Regions from separate parts of the Mesorhizobium sp. ANAO-SY3R2 genome, predicted to be linked through region 2. Evidence: riboswitches for the same ligand, from Rfam matches in the RefSeq annotation. Region 2 holds a riboswitch; the other holds the start of a gene.
What was found. A riboswitch is a leader RNA that binds a small molecule or an ion and turns the genes downstream of it on or off. The one in region 2 is predicted to bind cobalamin.
Positions count from the first base shown of each region.

Region 1: another riboswitch for cobalamin. It lies ahead of ABSY17_RS11100 (DUF1636 family protein); the one in region 2 lies ahead of bluB (5,6-dimethylbenzimidazole synthase).

Region 1 covers NZ_CP159955.1:1,313,782-1,318,128, reverse strand. Annotated here, with positions in the region: gene ABSY17_RS11115 (NuoB/complex I 20 kDa subunit family protein) at 1-200, opposite strand, end outside; gene ABSY17_RS11110 (NADH-quinone oxidoreductase subunit A) at 191-556, opposite strand; gene ABSY17_RS11105 (winged helix-turn-helix domain-containing protein) at 899-2,131, shown strand; cobalamin riboswitch at 2,127-2,333, shown strand; gene ABSY17_RS11100 (DUF1636 family protein) at 2,372-2,809, shown strand; gene cobW (cobalamin biosynthesis protein CobW) at 2,806-3,843, shown strand; gene cobN (cobaltochelatase subunit CobN) at 3,849-4,347, shown strand, end outside.
Region 2 covers NZ_CP159955.1:618,981-623,327, reverse strand. Annotated here, with positions in the region: gene ABSY17_RS07765 (outer membrane beta-barrel protein) at 1-581, shown strand, start outside; gene bluB (5,6-dimethylbenzimidazole synthase) at 578-1,306, opposite strand; cobalamin riboswitch at 1,354-1,537, opposite strand; gene galU (UTP--glucose-1-phosphate uridylyltransferase GalU) at 1,604-2,491, opposite strand; gene ABSY17_RS07750 (lytic murein transglycosylase) at 2,741-3,967, shown strand; gene ABSY17_RS07745 (DUF459 domain-containing protein) at 3,984-4,347, shown strand, end outside.

The sequences.
Region 1 (4,347 bases), 690 kb from region 2:
GTCATGTACATCAGCGAACCGGTACGGGCCCAGGTGATGAGCGCCTCGGACGAGGTAACGAGAAAGCCCTTGTCGGCCAACTCGTTGTTGATCTCGCCGAAGAAGGCGTCGTCAGAACCGATGGGCTTGCCGGTGTTCGGATCGATGATGCCTTTCGGCTTCGGTGCGATCAGGGTGCCGGAGGCGTCGTTCAATCCCATTCCAGCGCTCCCTTTTTCCACTCATAGATAAAGCCGATGGTCAGCACGGCCAGGAAGACCATCATCGACCAGAAGCCGAGCATGCCGATCTCGCCGAAGGACACAGCCCACGGGAACAGGAAGGCAACTTCGAGGTCGAAGATGATGAACAGGATGGACACCAGGTAGAAGCGGATGTCGAACTTCATGCGGGCATCGTCGAACGAGTTGAAGCCGCACTCGTAGGCAGACAGCTTTTCCGGATCCGGACTGCGGTAGGCAACCAGGAAGGGCGCCACGATAAGGGCTATGCCAACCACGAGCGCCACACCGATGAAAATCACGATGGGCAGATACGAACTCAAGAGAGCGTTCATGCTGCGAATTCCGTTGGTGGCCAATCCACCCAGAATTACAGCACGGGGTCCGTTTCCGGAAGCGCGACGCAAGATCGTCGCCTCGGACGAACGGTCGTGCTGCAACGCGGCGACGGTTAGCGCAGGCGGTCGGGCGAAGCAAGCCCAACCTTGTCCGAAAGGTGGCAAAGCGCACCGCTGGACCAAAATCCTGCGTGGATGACTCGCGTTTTATTTCTTTCTATTTTTACTCCACTTTACACTCCTGACAAGTCCTGGACCGCGGTCCTGCTAGCATCTGCAGCAAGAACTGATTCCACTGCCCTTGCGTCATCCACCTTGAGACTGCGATAGCTTGCCGCAATGAAGGAAAAACTCTCGCTTTCCGCCGCCCGCCGCGTTGCTTTGGCGGCCCAGGGTTTTGCCGACCCACGCCCTTCGGGTGCCATCACCCGACGGCACCTGCAGCGCGTGCTCGACCGAACCGGCCTGTTCCAGATCGACTCGGTCAGTGCCGTGGTCCGCGCACACTACATGCCGCTTTATTCGCGCCTCGGGCCCTACCCCATGGCGCTGCTCGACGAGGCGATGCAGTCGCGCAAGCGCCTGACATTCGAATACTGGGCGCATGAAGCCTCGCTGCTGCCGCTCGACACCTGGCCTCTGATGCGCTGGCGCATGGAACGCGCCGCCAATCACGACGGCATGTATGGCGGCCTGACCAAATTCGGCCGCGACAACAAAACCTATATCGACGAGATTTTTCGCCAGGTCGTCGATCGCGGGCCGATCGCCGCGTCCGACATAGAAGGAGCGAAAGGCTCCGGCGGCTGGTGGGGCTGGAGCCGCGAAAAACACGCCTTCGAATGGCTGTTCTGGGCCGGCCGCATCACCACCCATTCGCGCCGCGGCTTCGAGCGGCTCTATGATCTGCCCGAGCGCGTGCTGCCGGCGGCCATATATGATCGCCCCGTTCCTGCCCCGGCCGATGCCCAGCGCGAACTGCTGCGAATCTCCGCCCGCGCCCATGGCGTGGCGACCGCCGCCTGTTTGCGCGATTACTTCCGCCTGTCCCCAGCCGACATGAAAGGCCGCATCGAAGAACTGGTCGATTCGAGCGAACTGATTCCCGTGCGCGTCGAGGGCTGGGACAGGCAGGCCTATCTGCATGCCGAGGCGCGCATTCCGCGCAAGGTGCAGGCACGCGCGCTACTCGCGCCATTCGATCCGCTGGTCTTCGAACGTTCCCGCGCCGAAAGCCTGTTCGGCTTCCGCTATCGCATCGAAATCTACACGCCGGCGGAAAAGCGCCAGTACGGCTATTATGTGCTGCCGTTCCTGCTCGGCGAGCGCATCGTCGCCCGTATCGACCTCAAGGCCGACCGGCCGGCAGGCGTCCTGCGCGTCCATGCCGCCTATTCAGAGCCCTGCGCCCCATCGGAAACGGCTGCCGAACTCCATGAAGAACTGGAGCAGATGCGCGCCTGGCTCGGCCTCGAACGCATTGAGGTAACGCCAGCCGGCGACCTCGGGCCGGCGCTTCGCGACATTGCGGGTCGCTCGCTTGCGTTGACTCCTCCCCTCACGAAAGCCTAAATCGCCATCAGACGGTCCTTCGCCCGCAACGGCGGAGGCTAAGAGGGAATGCGGTGCGGCGCTTTGGCGTCAAATCCGCGGCTGTCCCCGCAACTGTAAGCGACGAGCCAAGGCCGGTAACCACTGGGATGTACTCCCGGGAAGGCGGTGCGAAGGCGACGACTCGCGAGCCAGGAGACCTGCCGTCTGCAACATTGATCCGATCGCCTGGCGGGTGTCCCAGGCAAGGAGCCTGGTATTTTGGAACTCGACGACAATCCCTCGGTCGAAATTGGGGACGCATCCAGCGGTGACGCCGACACGCGCGCAGCTGCGGTGACGATTCTCGTCTGCTCGTCCTGCCGCGACGAAACCGGCTCGGATGCGCATCCCCGCGCCGGCACCCGACTGGCCGAAGATGCCAGGCTTGCGGCCAGCGGCGAAAATATCGCCGTGCGCAGCGTCGAGTGTCTCGGCAATTGCAAGCGCCGCCTGAGTGCGGCCCTCATTCGCAATGGTTCGTGGAGCTACGTCTTCGGCGATCTCAGGGTCACATCGGGCGAAGACCTCGTCACCGGGGCAAAACTCTTTTCCACCTCGACCGATGGCCTGATCCCGTGGCGCGGCCGTCCCGACAGTCTCAAGCGCGGCCTCATCGCGCGCATCCCCCCACTTGCACTCATCAAGGAAAACAAATGACCGCCTCCGTCGAACGCGTTCCCTGCACCGTCGTCACCGGCTTTCTCGGCGCCGGCAAGACGACGCTGATCCGCAACCTGCTCGAAAATTCGAAGGGCAAGCGCCTCGCCATCATCGTCAACGAGTTCGGCGATGTCGGCATCGACGGCGAAATCCTGAAGGGTTGCGGCATCGACACCTGTCCAGAAGAAAACATCGTAGAACTGGCCAATGGCTGCATCTGCTGCACCGTGGCTGATGATTTCGTGCCCGCGCTCGACCAGATCCTGGCACGCACGCCGCGCGTCGACCACATCCTGATCGAGACCTCCGGCCTCGCACTGCCCAAGCCGCTGGTCCAGGCCTTCCAATGGCCGTCCGTCAAGAGCCGCGTCACCGTCGACGGTGTCATCGCCGTGGTCGACGGTGCAGCACTCGCGGACGGCAAGGTCGCTTCCGACATGGACGCGCTCGCCGCCCAGCGTAGCGCCGATGATTCGCTCGACCATGACGATCCGGTCGAGGAGGTGTTCGAGGACCAGGTCGCCTGCGCCGACCTCATCATTCTGTCGAAGAGCGATCTGCTCGACGCCAACGGCCATGCCCGCGCCAACGCCATCATCGGCGAGCACCTTGCGCGCGCGGTCAAGATCGTGCCGACAGCACTCGGCAAGGTCGATCCCTCCGTTCTGCTCGGCCTCGGCCTCGCCGTCGAGGACGACATCGAAAATCGCAAGACCCATCACGACGGCGCTTTCGACCACGAGCACGACGACTTCGACACCTTCGTCATCGATATCCCCTCGATCGCCCATCCCGATGAACTGGCCAAGCGCGTCGCCACCGCAGCCGAAGAAGAAAACGTGCTGCGCGTGAAGGGCTTCGTCGAGGTCGGCGGCAAGCCGATGCGCCTGCTGGTCCAGGCCGTCGGCCCGCGCGTCAACCACTATTACGACCGCGCCTGGACGGCCGAGGACGACCGCCGCTCGCGCCTGGTCGTGATCGGTCTCAAGGGGCTCGACCGCCCGGCCATCGAGCGCATTCTGGTAGGCTAGGCCGGATGCACATCCTCACCACCACCTCCGCCTCGCTCGACGATCTCATCGAGCCAGTCGATCTGCGGCAGCAGCCGGCGGATGTGGTGGCGCTGTCCTTCACCGACAGCGACCTGGCCGGCCTCGCCAGCGCCTGGAAGGCTGACGCCGAACGCCTCCCCTCGATGCGTCTCGCCAGCCTGCGCGACCTCAGGCATCCAATGTCGGTCGATCTCTGGATCGATAGCGTGGCTGCGCACGCCAAGGTGATTCTGGTTCGCATCCTCGGCGGCTATGACTGGTGGCGCTACGGCTGCGACCGGCTTGCCGCAATCGCGCGTGAAAAAGGCATCGCGCTCGCCCTGTTGCCCGGCGAAAGCCATGTCGCCGATATCAGGCTGATCGAGGGCTCGACCTTGCCGCACGCCGAACTCGACGCGTTGCTTGGCTATTTCCGACAGGGCGGGCCGGAGAACATGAAGGCGCTGGTCGCGCGGCTCGCGGGGCTGGCTGGTGGCAGCTGCA
Region 2 (4,347 bases):
CGCCGGCCATAACACCATTTGGCGAGGTCGAATATGGCCGCCGCATCTACGACCAGACGTTCGACACCGCCGGGTTCGAACGCTCTTCGAACGTGGTGGGCGTCCGCGCCGGCGTCGAGCTCGACATGGGGGAGAAATTCGGCGGCGAGCTTTCTGCCGGCTGGATGTCGGAGAATTTCGACGACGACCGCCTGAACACCGTCTCCGCGGCGACCGTTGCCGCCGACCTCAGATGGTCACCCCTGCGCGGCACCATCGTCCGCCTCAATGGCACCACTGGTGTCGAGGGTTCGACGACACCAGGCGAAAGCGGCTCGGTGCTCTATGCCGGCCGCCTCGGCGTCGAGCGCCAGATGCGCGCCGACCTGACCGGCCTGGCGACGGTGGGCCTAGGCTGGCGTGATTATCCCGGCACCGGCGACCACGAATTGGGCCTGACCGCCGAAGCCGGCCTGACCTGGTGGCTCAGCCGCTATGCAGGGCTTACCGGCCGGCTGCGCCACGAAACGATGAACAGCACGCTGCCCGGCCGCGACAGCACGACCAACAGCATCTTCCTCGGCGTGAATGTGCAGCGCTAAACCGCTGATGGCGCCATGCCGGCGGCGATGCGCTTGAGAGGCTCCTCCCCCACCCCGGCAAAGACCTCGCTCATGATGAGATCTGCCAGCGGCAGCCTGCTACCCCAGCCGTGCCGCTCGAGATCAGGCTTTGGCGCGAACTCGGATACGCGCCCGACGCAGAGATAGGCGACCGGTACGGCGTGATCGGGAATGGCGAGCAATTGCTTCAGCGCCTCCCGGTCGATGATGCTGACCCAGCCAACGCCGACGCCTTCGGCACGCGCCGCCAGCCAGAAATTCTGCACCGCACAGACGGTGCTGTAGAGGTCCATCTCCGGGTTGTGCCAGCGACCGAGCGGCGAGTTTTCCGAGCGGCTGCGGTCGCAGGTGACAACAAGGTTGAGCGGGCTTTCGCAGATGCCTTCGAGCTTGAGCTTGCGATAGAGCGCCTGTCGATCCGCGCCGATATGCTCGACCTCCTGCCGGCGAGCGTCAAAGAACAGGTCGCGGACCTGTTGCCGACGCGCCAGATCGCGGATGACGATGAAATTCCATGGCTGCATGAAGCCGACCGAAGGCGCGTGATGGGCGGCAAGCAGCAGCCGCGCCAGCACTTCGTCGTCGAGCGGATCGGGCAGGAAATGGCTGCGCACGTCGCGGCGTGTGAAGATTGCCCGGTAGACGGCGTCCTGGGCCGCAGCGTCGAATGACCCACGGCTTGCATGATTGTTGGTGGCCGGCATCGCGTGTCCCCTTGCGATAGAAACGGCGTCCGCCCGCCTGACCATGCGGTGGACCATTTCTGCCAGGCCGGTCTTCTGGCTCGAGTTCAACCCGCAACAGCACCTTCCCGCTCCTGCGAACAGTGGCACTTGCCGATGCGGTCCCTCATACAGCGTTGGGCACGCCACGGATTTTCACCGTGTTCCCGATTCTCCCGCATTGCTGCGGGCACCTAGCGGACCGTCTTTAGAGGCCGGCAGGGCACGATGCCACCCCCCGCGCGTCCAAAACCGGCGCGCGGGCGACATGGCAATCGGTTAGCGGCGGGCCTTCGTCTCGCGCAACAGGCCTTCGATCACGTCTGCCATATGCGCATTGAGATCGGTGCGCGACAGCGCGAAAGCGACATTTGCCTCGACGAAGCCTTCCGGCGAGCCGCAGTCGAAGGTCCGGCCGCGATAGTGGTAGCCGTAGAAGTGCTGGGTCTTCTCGAGCTTCAGCATCGCGTCGGTGAGCTGGATCTCGTCGCCCGCGCCGCGCTCCTGCTTGGCCAGTAGGTCGAAAATCTCCGGCTGCAGGATGTAGCGGCCATTGATATACAAGTTCGACGGCGCGGTGCCGGGCTTCGGCTTCTCCACCATGCCTTCGATCTCGAAGCCGGTGTGAACCGCCCTGCCCTTGCCGACGATGCCATATTTGTGCGCCTCGGCCGGATCGCACTCCTGCACGGCGACGATGTTGTTGCCGGTCTCGGCGTAAAGCTCGACCATTTCACGCATGCAGCTCTTTTCCGACTGCATGATCATGTCGGGCAGAAGCAGCGCGAAGGGCTCGTCGCCTACCAGTTCGCGCGCGCACCACACCGCATGGCCAAGGCCGAGCGGCACCTGCTGGCGGGTGAACGAGGTCTGGCCCGGCGCCGGCTGCAACTTCTGCAGGCGTTCGAGCTGCTCGCTTTTACCGCGCTGTGCCAGCGTATCGTAGAGTTCGAACTGGACGTCGAAATGGTCTTCGATGACCGCCTTGTTGCGACCGGTGACGAAGATGAAATGCTCGATGCCCGCCTCGCGGGCCTCGTCGACCACATACTGGATGACCGGCCGGTCAACCACCGTCAGCATTTCCTTCGGAATCGACTTCGTGGCCGGCAGGAAGCGTGTGCCCAGGCCTGCAACGGGAAATACTGCCTTGCGAACTCGTTTCATTGGGTGGTCGTCCGACGATGGTTTGTGACTGTCGGCGCGGGTTCTGCCACACCGGCATTGAAGAATATTGAATGCGTTCACACATTCGCCGTCGTCGTGCAAGATGATGGATCACGCGATCTTGATTGCTCCGCCAAGTCAGGCACAATCCCAAGATCGGCTTTTCGTTCCCTCGGGGGTCCATGGTAAACCGATTGATAACCTGGTTCGGCGATGAATCGACTTTCTGATCTCTCCTTGGAGGAAAGAATGCCCCTTCGCAAAACCGCCAAAGGCCTGGCAGGCTTCGTCGCGATTGCCGGACTGTCGTTCGCGCTGATGTTGCCAGCAGGCCCGGCCGCAGCAGAGCCCGGATTCCAGCGCTGGGTGGCGAGCTTCCGCGCTGTCGCCGCCGACAACGGCATCTCCGGATCGACCTATGATCGCGCTTTCCGCGGCGTGACTTCGGCCGACCCGGAAGTTTTGGAGAAAGCCCGCTACCAGCCTGAATTCACAGCACCAGTCTGGGACTATTTCGACAACCGCGTTCATGACCAGTCGATCGCGGTCGGGCGCGAGATGGCGCGCAAGTGGAAGCCCTGGCTCGACCGTATCGAAGCGACCTACGGTGTCGACCGCTATGTGCTGCTTGCCATCTGGTCGATGGAATCGAACTACGGCGAAATCCTCAAGAACGACAAGGTGATGCGCAATGTCGTGCGCTCGCTGGCAACGCTTGCCTATGGCGACGAGCGCCGCGCCAAATTTGCCCGCACCCAGTTGATCGCCGCACTCAAGATCCTGCAGCGCGGCGACATCGACGAGAGCCACCTGATGGGCTCGTGGGCAGGAGCGATGGGCCACACCCAGTTCATCCCGACCAGCTACCAGGCCTACGCGGTCGATGCAGACGGCAACGGACGCCGCGATATCTGGAATTCGGTTCCCGACGCGCTCGCCACCGCTGCCAATCTGCTGAAGAAGAACGGCTGGCAGACGGGCAAGACCTGGGGCTACGAGGTCGTGCTGCCAGAGGGCCGCAAATTCCCTGCTGGATCGCTGACACTCGAAAAATGGGCAGCACTCGGCGTCGAACGTGCCAATGGCAAGGCCTTCAAGCGCGGTTCGGACGTCGCCGAACTCAAGGCCCCCGACGGACGGGGCGGCCCCGCCTTCCTGATGACCAAGAACTTCCAGGTCATCAAACGCTACAACAACGCTGACAAATATGCCCTGGCGGTCGGTCTTCTTGCCGACGAAATTGCCGGCTATGGTGGATTGGTGCAGGACTGGAAGCGGCCTTTCACCAAGCTCAGCTTCGAGGAAAAGCAGGAACTGCAGAAGCGGCTGTCGGCCCATGGCTATTACGACGGCAAGGCTGACGGCAAGATCGGCGAAGGCTCGCGCCTGGCGATCAAGACTTTCCAGGCACGCCTGGGCTTGACGCAGGACGGCCATCCGAGCATGGAAGTGCTCAAATGGCTGAGGCGGGATTAGCAATCGGAGGTTGTCCTTGGCATCGTCGCGTCGTCCGAGATTTTCGCTGCTACGCCTGACGATGCCACTGGTCGCGGTGGCGGTCGGCCTGACCGCCATTTCGGTTTCCGCGCCAACCCCCGCCCTCGCCCAGGAAGGCATTTTCCGCCGCTGGTCGCTGCGCGACCTGTTCATGCCGCGCCGCGAACCGCGCGTCGATCCCTACTATTATGTCGTGCCCCAGGCACCGCCGCGGAAACTCCGCAAGCCCCAGCGCAAGCCGAAGCCTGCGGTCGATGCGGGTGCGGGGCCGCACGTGCGTACGGTGAGGAAGCCGGCCGTGCCGGCCCAGCCGGCCGTGCCAGTGATCGAAAAGGCAGCCGACGCGCGTGTCGTGCTGG